DNA from 3 places in the Moritella sp. F3 genome. Region 3 is predicted to be linked to each of the others. Evidence: predicted binding sites of a transcription regulator. Region 3 holds the regulator's gene; each other region holds the start of a gene.
The links. The regulator FliA, encoded in region 3, starts transcription of late flagellar genes. The targets are predictions, from matches to a motif close to CTAAAGNTNNNNNNNNNNNNGCCGATA.

Region 1 (3,287 bases), on a different contig from region 3:
TTAATTTTCATCTATAGATAATGTAAGAGGCAATTATTTGCCTCTTACATTAAACATTCGACTATTTTATCACGCTATTAACATCAGACCATTTCATCGAATAAAAGTCCTGAACTAGCTGATACATTATCCTGAAACTTTTCAATGTTAGCAGCCATCTTCAATACAGCCTCTGACGGCAGTTCTTTCAGTATTTCACCACTATCAGGATCCACAATTTTAACAAGCATGCGGCCTGTATCGTCATGGATACTAAAATTTAACTTCTTATTATTAACATCGAAATGAGCTTGCAGTGTATCCTTTGCTTCAAGCAATTTTTGTTCCAGATCTATGTCATCGGCAAGTTTAGGGACAGATAGATGAGTTTTTTCAGGGAATGGGCTTTCACTAGGTGAAATTAAAACGGCAGGATTGGTAATGACAGATTCTTTTGTCACTACAGGGTCGGGATAAAAACGAGTGCTCTTATTATCCATATGATTATCAATGGACATGGTAACCCCCAAAGACTAAAATGCCCCGCAAAGTGCAGGGCAAAAATAAACTTAACCGTTTACAGTAGAGATAATGCTACTTGTGACGATTGGTTCGCTTGGCTTAACATTGAGCTAGCAGCTTGTTGCTGTACTTGTGTTTGCGCCAATTGAGCTGATTCTGCTGCAAAATCTGTATCAACAATACGTGATTTAGATGCTGAAACATTTTCAGAAATATTCGTAATGTTACGAATTGTTGATGAGAAACGGTTTTGTTTCGCACCCAGTTCTGCACGTGTGTCGGTTACAACAGCAAGCACTGAATCTAATTTAGCAATTGCAGCTTGTGCGCCACCGGCAGATGAAAGAGTCACTGTCGCAGTTAAACCAAGCGCTGTAGCGCCCATATCTTGTGAAATGGTAAGGTTAATTGTTTGACCTGAATCCGCACCGACTTGAATGTCAGCAGCGTATGTACCATTAAGTAGCTCTTCACCCGCAAATGTAGTATCCGTTGATACACGGGTAATTTCTTCTTTTAATTCACCAAACTCTTTATCCAATGCTACACGGTCAGCATCGCTGTTTGAACCATTCGCAGATTGAATTGAAAGCACACGCATACGTTGTAACATATTTGTTGTTTCGTCTAACGCACCTTCAGCTGTTTGAGCAAGCGAAATACCATCATTAGCATTTCGTGCGCCTTGGTTTAGACCATTTACTTGCGACTCTAAACGTGAACCGATTTGTAAACCAGCAGCATCATCAGCAGCGCTATTAATACGTTTACCTGATGATAAACGTTCGAAAGAAGTTTGTAAGTCGTTAGTCGCATTCGATAAGTTACGTTGTGAATTTAAAGATGCTACATTGGTATTTACATAAACAGCCATATTCGTCTCCTAAAAGAAATCCTGTAAAGGACTGCTGTGTATGTAAAATACAGCCCTTATTCATAATCGGTTATTTGTATCGTCATAAAAGTTATCGACACCAAAAATACATCCTTTAGAGTTATTTTGGTTTTTTTCTGTTTTTTTTCTTAAAGATATGAAAAACAAAATAAAATCATTACATTTCAGTTTGTTATGCAACAATAATTTTATCTGTCGAATTATTATATTATTGATAATCATAAAGATATGGAATAACAGAGGCTGTCAATTAAAAGTAGAGCAAATAGAGGGGGTCGTTTAGTGCGGTGCTATTTTCATTTAGTGCAGTACTATTTTGGCTCTTGCGAGCCAAAATAAGAATATCATTAACGTTACTACAATTAGCCTTGCAGTAATGACATTGCCACTTGTGATTGCTGATTAGCTTGACTAAGCATAGTACTTGCCGCTTGTTGTGATACTTGGTTTTGCGCCAGTTTTGCTGATTCTGCGGCAAAGTCTGCATCCATAATACGTGATTTAGACGCTGACACATTCTCTGAAATATTAGACAGATTACGAATAGTCGAAGAAAAACGATTTTGTTTCGCACCTAAGTCTGCGCGAATGTCCGTTACCGTTGCAATCGCTGAATCAATATCTGTAATAGCGTCCTGTGCGGCCGTTGCCACGAGTAGGTTAGCCATTGTTGAACCAACACCTAGACCTGCGGCATTGGTATTCGTGGTAATTTTTACATTAATAATTTGATTGGCATCGGGACCGATTTGAAAATCTTGATCAAAGGTCGCGTTAAGTAAATCCATACCACCGAATGTTGTATCGTCAGCAACACGGTTAAGTTCTTCTTGCAACTGACCAAACTCTTTATCAAGTGCAACACGATCAGCATCACTGTTTGAACCATTGGCAGATTGAATTGACAGCACACGCATACGCTGTAGCATATTCGTTGTTTCGTCTAGTGCCCCTTCCGCTGTTTGCGCAAGAGAAATACCATCATTGGCATTTCGTGACGCTTGATTCAAGCCGTTTACCTGAGACTCTAGACGAGAACCGATTTGCAGACCTGCTGCGTCATCAGCCGCTGAGTTAATACGCTTACCAGAAGATAGGCGCTCAAATGATGTTTGTAACGCATTTGTAGAATTCGTCAAATTACGTTGTGAATTTAAAGATGCTACATTTGTATTTACATATAAGGCCACGGTATCTTCCTTCTTCGCTATTTCAAATTAAATTAATTTTATATATCTAAAGATATAGCAATCACTGTGCCAAATACTAAACAAGCTAACAACAATATTACAAACCATTGATTTTACTTAACTTTAAATAAATTTAAAATTGATTTATATGACTTTAATTATATCAATGCCACTTCTAACCCTTACACTTTCCGTCAAAGCCAAAAAATTGCCGCCCAAGTGGCGGGAATATGCCAAGGAAACAAATAGTTTGCAGGTATATGTACGTTAGTTGAAATAAGGGAAGTGGCACTGTATGACTCGGGCGAGTGAAATAAACGTCGAACATAGGCATAAGTAAAACGAAGATGGTTAGTCAGTAGTAATAGTGCTGGAAGAAGGGTAATAGAAGGAGATAAAGGGAAAGAAAATACTTTTACCTATACGCTTAATAAGGGCTGTCGCGATAAGGATATAGGTAAAAGCAATATATTAGGCGGCCCCAAAAGGGGCCAGAGGGAGCCCGCCCTCTTAGCCTAATAGCGACATAGCAACTTGTGATTGCTGATTCGCTTGACTTAGCATCGTACTCGCTGCTTGTTGCGATACTTGATTTTGCGCAAGCTGTGCAGATTCAGCAGCAAAGTCAGCATCCATAATACGTGATTTAGACGCTGATACATTTTCAGCAATATTCGTTACGTTACGAATAGTTGATGAGA
Region 2 (3,287 bases), on a different contig from region 3:
AATACGAATGATGATTTGTTGGCCTAGATTCTCAACCTCAACGCCACCGCTATCCACTTCTTCTTTTAATGCTTCAGCCAGCGCTTTAACCAATTCACTTGTATCTTCTGTCACTTCAACATTTTCTGTTGGTGTATTATCACGAGTTGAGGTTTCGGGCGATTTTCCGCCGTTACTGTCTTCCTCTAATTTATTTTTACCACCCGCATTTTGATCTTCCCCATCTTTGAAATCCAATTCAGCTTCACTGTTATCAATAGTGTGCTGCATGATAGTTTCGATTGGTGTGGGATCCGGACGACCCGGACGAAACTCCTGCGCGATCACAGTGGTGCCTTTCGGGATGTTTTTTACATCAATTTGATTTTGGACACCAAATGCGAACTGCATTGAGCCTGCAATTTGCTTAAATTTCACTACATCCATTTCTGAAAATGACAGCAGTAATACAAAGAAGCACATTAATAGGCTCATTAAATCGGCAAATGTTCCCATCCAGGCGGGGAGGCCTGGAGGTGGGCAATCACATTCATCTGACATAGGATATCTCTCTACTCACTAGACGCCGCCATCGGCCACTTCACGTTTTGATGAATTGAGGTAATTTTTTAACAAACTTTCGATTACCCTTGGGTTTCGCCCTTCTTGAATACCTAAAATAGCATCCATGATCAGGGTGTTATTGAGCATCTCTTCTTCAGAACGTAATTTCAACTTACCGGCGATCGGGATCGCTATCATATTGGCAAAAACAGCACCATATAATGTGGTTAATAAGGCTACCGCCATTGCTGGGCCAATTGATTTAGGGTCATCCATGTTCGACAACATGGCAACGAGACCGATCAGCGTACCAATCATGCCCATCGCAGGGGCAACTTCACCAATCATCGTAAACACATGGATACCGGCCTTATGACGCGCGGTCGTCAGCTTAATATCTTTCTGTAACGTTTGGCTAACAACCGTTGCATCATGACCATCGACTAACAAATCGATGCCTTTTTGCATAAATTCATTTTTTACTTCTGCTTCTTCAAGGGCTAAGAAACCACCTTTACGGGCAGCATCCGCCATTTCAACCGCTTGCTCGATTAACTCTTCAGGTTTATCGATTTTGAACATAAATGCTTTAATCGCAATTTTTGCAGCAGCTAAAAATTGGCCAAAATTAAAATGCATCAATACCACAAAGAGTGAGCCGATAAATACAATCAACACTGACTGCGTATCAACAAACGTGCTTATATCGCCACCCAATACCATTGCCATGACAACAAAGGCAAACGAGCCGACCAATCCTATTAAAGTTGCTAAATCCACAACATTCCCCATCCCAAGCAAATTATCATCATATTTCTAGCGAGTGCGTTCATTGAACTATATCGGCAAGCAAGCAAATATCTTAAGTGATCTTGTCTTGCTTATCACTGCCATCTCACAGTTAAGCTGTATATACCTTATTAACTTGGGTATAATACCTGAGTATATTATCAGAGGGACACCCGATGGCGGTAAAAAAACCAGAAAATATGACGTTTGAGGCGTCTATTGCAGAGTTAGAGACAATTGTGAACAGCTTAGAGCAAGGTGATAGTGAACTTGATAATGCGTTGAAGCAATTTGAACGTGGTATTAGTTTAACACGTGCTAGCTCGCAAAAACTGCAGCATGCTGAACAACAAGTAGCAATATTACTCGCCAACGGTGACCAGCAAACGCTCGCTCCTTTCAATTCTGACAGTAGTAATTAAACCGTGCAGATTTCAAACTCAATTGCCCAATACCAGGGTCGTATCAACGACTATTTGCAACAGCAAATAAACTTGCTACCAAGACATGACACGCAGCTTGCTGCTGCAATGGAATATGGTCTATTACAGGGTGGCAAACGTGTTCGTCCAGTGATCGTCTACGCCGTCGGTGAAATGCTCGGGGCTAACTTACGCGATCTTGATGGTCCAGCAGGCGCAATCGAATCAATTCATGCGTATTCATTAATTCATGATGATTTACCGGCAATGGATGATGATGATTTACGCCGTGGCCAACCGACCTGTCATATTAAATTCGATCATGCGACTGCGATCTTAGCGGGTGATGCGCTGCAGCCCTTTGCTTTTGAAATGCTACTTGATTGCCCATTAGCCCCAGAAGCTGAGAAGAATCGTTTAGCGATGCTGAAATCACTTACCCAAGCCAGCGGTTATCGTGGTATGTGTGGTGGTCAAGCAATGGATTTAGCCGCGACCGATAAACAGGTTTCGTTGGCACAACTTGAAGCTATCCACAATAATAAAACCGGTGCGATAATTAATTGCGCAGCCAAACTGGGTTGCCTCGCATCACCACTTTGCTCGGTTGAGTTATTGGCTGCATTAGATAAATGGTCAAACGCCATCGGTTTAGCTTTCCAAGTTCAAGATGACATTCTCGATATAATAAGTGATACTGCAACGCTCGGTAAACCGCAAGGTTCAGATGTTGAATTAAACAAATCAACTTACCCAGCATTACTCGGTTTAGCAGGGGCACAAGAAAAAGCCCAAGCTCTGTATCAACAAGCGATGTTTGCCTTAGAAACCATTCCGCATGATACCAGCACTCTCGCTTTATTTACGCAGTACATCATCGAGCGAAATAAGTAACAGATTCTAACAAAGTATAAAATTATAAAAATTATGAGCTTAGATATTTCGAACTACCCTACATTGGCATTAGCAGACATTCCAGAAGAGTTGCGTCAATTACCTGCTGATCGCCTAGATGATTTATGCGATGAACTGCGTAGCTATTTATTACATTCGGTTGGTAAAAGTGGCGGTCACTTTGCATCTGGTTTAGGCGTTGTTGAACTAACCGTTGCCTTGCATTATGTTTACAATACACCATACGACAAATTGTTATGGGATGTAGGTCATCAAGCCTACCCACACAAGATCTTAACTGGCCGTCGTGACCGCATGTCTACTATTCGTCAGAAAGGTGGATTACACCCTTTCCCTTGGCGTGATGAAAGTGAATATGATCATTTAAACGTAGGTCATTCATCTACTTCTATCAGTGCAGCGCTTGGCCTTGCTGTTGCAGCCGATCAAGAAGATAAAAATCGCAAGACGGTTGCCATTATTGGCGACGGTGCTATCACTGGCGGTATGGCATTTGAAGCGTTAAACCACGCAGGTCATATCGACAAAGACGTACTCGTCATTTTAAATGATAACGACATGTCGATTTCTGAAAACGTCGGCGCAGTAAATAAGCACTTAGCTAAACTATTGTCTGGT
Region 3 (3,287 bases):
AAGCCTCGGTGAGATTTTAAGTGTGTTGATACAGCACCAACTACCGATTGCCTATATTACTAATGGGCAAAGAGTACCTGAAGATATAGATTCAGCGAATGCTCAGCAATTAGTTCGAACTGTACTCAATAGAGATACTCTCGAAGAGCAAAACGATACGCATTTTTGGTTAGGCGATGATAAATAGTAATGAATAAAAATATTTTTTTCGATCAAGCAAGTGGTCTAAGACAAATGAGTAATAACAAAAAAGTTAAAGTTATTGCCGTTTCAGGTGGTAAAGGTGGCGTAGGTAAAACCAACGTAACACTGAACATGGCAGTAGCACTCGCGGCCCAAGGCAAGCGAGTTATGGTTTTAGATGCCGATCTTGGATTGGCAAACGTCGATGTTTTACTCGGCTTACGTGTACATAAAAATATCTCTCATGTGATATCGGGAGAATGTACATTAGATGATATTTTGATTGAAGGGCCAAATGGCATTTTGATCGCACCTGCGACATCAGGTACACGTTCGATGGTTGAGTTATCGATGCAAGAGCATGCCGGTTTAATCCGCGCCTTTGGCGAACTCAAGACACCGATTGATGTGTTGTTAGTTGATACTGCTGCTGGTATCTCGGACATGGTATTAAGTTTTTGCCGTGCTTCACAAGATATTCTGATGGTGGTGTGTGATGAACCAACATCGATTACTGATGCGTACGCGTTAATTAAATTGTTATCTAAAGAACACGGTGTCCACAAATTTAAAATTGTCGCCAATATGGTGCGCAGTTTACGTGAAGGCCAAGAATTATTTACTAAGTTGACACGTGTTACCGACCGATTTTTAGATGCAACATTAGAACTTGTTGCTTGTATTCCGTTTGATAACAGTGTTCGTCAAGCTGTACGTAAACAAAAAGTGGTTGTCGAGGCGTTTCCAAAAGCACCTGCAGCACTCGCGTTTAGAGCGTTGGCAAGTAAAGCTGCTACTTGGCCTGTTCCGAATAAAGTCGGTGGTCATTTAGAGTTTTTCATTGAGAACCTGTTTGAGAACAAAGCCAGGGTAGAAGATTGAAGTGAATAAGGCATCCCCTTACACTAGCATCCAGTCGCAACAGAATCAGGCGGTTGAGCAATTCGGTTTCTTAGTTAAACGAATTGCCCATCACTTGCTACTTCGTTTGCCGCCGAGTGTTCAGTTAGATGATTTAATCCAATCAGGAATGATTGGGTTACTGGATGCTGCGCGCAATTTTGATGGCTCTAAAGGTGCTAGTTTTGAAACGTATGCGGGTATTCGTATTCGTGGCTCAATGATTGATGAAATGAGACGTGGAGACTGGGTTCCTCGATCTGTGCATAAAAATGGCCGCGATATTGCGTCGGCTATTGATCGTATCGAGAAGCAAACGGGAACGGATGCTAAAGATACCGATGTTGCTGTAGAATTAGGCATTAGCCTGACTGACTACCATAGTATGTTGATGGATGTTAACAGTGGGCATATATTGGCGGTCGAGGATCTGACTGCAAATAATGAAGACGCTTATTCGGCTTATGAAGGTAAATCAAGTAGCCCTTGTACAGACTTTTCTGACCAGCGTTTTCAACAAGCACTAGCGAATTGCATTAAAACATTACCGGAAAGAGAAAGCTTAGTTTTATCGCTTTATTACGATGAAGAGTTAAACCTAAGAGAGATCGGGGAAGTGTTGAGTGTCAGTGAATCTAGAGTAAGTCAAATTCACAGCCAAGCAATGCATCGTGTTAAAGCGCGAATGCACGCTTGGTTGGATGATTAAGTTTAATTGGTACTGTTTATTTAGTACCTCAGTATTGAAGTAATATATTTATAGGAATCAGGGCCTGTACATATTGTAATTACTTATTTTGGAGAGCAACTTGAAAAAGCAAATTAAAATTCTTATTGTCGACGATTTTTCTACGATGAGACGTATCATTAAGAACTTATTACGTGATCTTGGTTTTAACAACACCTATGAAGCTGATGATGGCAATACAGCCTTACCTATGCTGAAAAATGGCGACTATGACTTTGTTGTTACCGATTGGAACATGCCGGGCATGCAAGGTATTGATCTGCTTAAAGAGATCCGTAAAGATCAAGCACTTTGCCACATACCAGTATTAATGGTTACAGCTGAAGCGAAACGTGAGCAGATTATCGAAGCTGCACAATCAGGTGTGAACGGTTACATTATTAAACCATTTACAGCTGCGACGTTAAAAGAAAAGTTAGAGAAGATTTTCGAACGAATTCAATAGGCAAGGATGCGCATGAGTGAACAACAAGAATCATTGATTTCATTAGAAAAGGCTAAAGAATTGGTTGCGCTGTTAGAGTGTGACCAGATAGAAAAGGCCAATGAAATCATTATTGATATTCAGAATGAAAGTTCAGATGCACTATTTGAAAAAGTAGGTGTGCTAACTCGCCAATTGCATGATTCATTAGAAGACTTCCAATTAGATACGCGTATTGAAAGTTTCGCTAATGATGAATTTCCGGATGCTAGAGAGCGTTTAAATTACGTTATTGAGATGACGGATAAAGCGGCAAACCGCACGATGGATGCTGTGGAAGCTTGCTTACCGATTGCGGATAGTTTCAATGATCGTATCCAACAAGTGATGCCAAATTGGAAGAGCTTGATGAGTCGTGATTTGCAACTTGGTCAATTTAAAGAACTTTGTAAATTATTAGATGATTTTCTTCAAGTTTCAGTCTCTGATGCCGATAGTTTAAGACAGTACTTAACTGAAATTCTAATGGCACAAGATTTCCAAGACTTAACAGGTCAAATGATCCGTCGCGTGATTAATCTAGTGCAAGAAGTTGAAGTTAAATTAGTTGAAATGTTGACTATGTTTGGTGAAGCAGCAAAACCGCTAAACAAATCAACAGAGCAACCTAAAGAAATAAGTGGCATTGAGGCAGAAGGTCCGATCATGAACGCGAGTGAACGTGTTGATGTGGTAGACGGCCAAAATGATGTTGATGATTTATTGTCAAGTTTAGGATTTTAAGGGAGATATTGATGAGCTTTGATGTTGATGAAGATATTCTACAGGACTTCCTGATAGAAGCATCTGAAATTCTGGAGCTACTCTCTGAGCAACTCGTTGATTTAGAAAAAAGCCCAGAAGACTCAGAATTGCTGAATGCAATCTTTAGGGGTTTCCATACAGTTAAAGGTGGCGCTGGATTTTTAGCATTATCAGAACTTGTTGATATATGCCACGGTGCAGAAAACGTATTTGATAGCCTACGTAATG

Region 1: a site for FliA is predicted at 1,468-1,494, ahead of JFU56_RS09695 (flagellin). Genes of this name have one in related genera too.
Region 2: a site for FliA is predicted at 1,384-1,410, ahead of pomA (flagellar motor protein PomA). Genes of this name have one in related genera too.

The regions. Positions count from the first base shown of each region.
Region 1 covers NZ_BLRL01000004.1:258,657-261,943, reverse strand. Annotated here, with positions in the region: gene JFU56_RS09700 (flagellar protein FlaG) at 84-497, opposite strand; gene JFU56_RS09695 (flagellin) at 557-1,375, opposite strand; gene JFU56_RS09690 (flagellin) at 1,759-2,586, opposite strand; gene JFU56_RS09685 (flagellin) at 3,097-3,287, opposite strand, start outside.
Region 2 covers NZ_BLRL01000012.1:18,708-21,994, forward strand. Annotated here, with positions in the region: gene JFU56_RS17155 (flagellar motor protein MotB) at 1-540, opposite strand, end outside; gene pomA (flagellar motor protein PomA) at 559-1,323, opposite strand; gene JFU56_RS17165 (exodeoxyribonuclease VII small subunit) at 1,509-1,754, shown strand; gene ispA ((2E,6E)-farnesyl diphosphate synthase) at 1,758-2,648, shown strand; gene dxs (1-deoxy-D-xylulose-5-phosphate synthase) at 2,682-3,287, shown strand, end outside.
Region 3 covers NZ_BLRL01000008.1:25,619-28,905, forward strand. Annotated here, with positions in the region: gene flhF (flagellar biosynthesis protein FlhF) at 1-187, shown strand, start outside; gene JFU56_RS14195 (MinD/ParA family protein) at 190-1,065, shown strand; gene JFU56_RS14200 (RNA polymerase sigma factor FliA) at 1,067-1,792, shown strand; gene cheY (chemotaxis response regulator CheY) at 1,893-2,276, shown strand; gene JFU56_RS14210 (protein phosphatase CheZ) at 2,289-3,038, shown strand; gene JFU56_RS14215 (chemotaxis protein CheA) at 3,050-3,287, shown strand, end outside.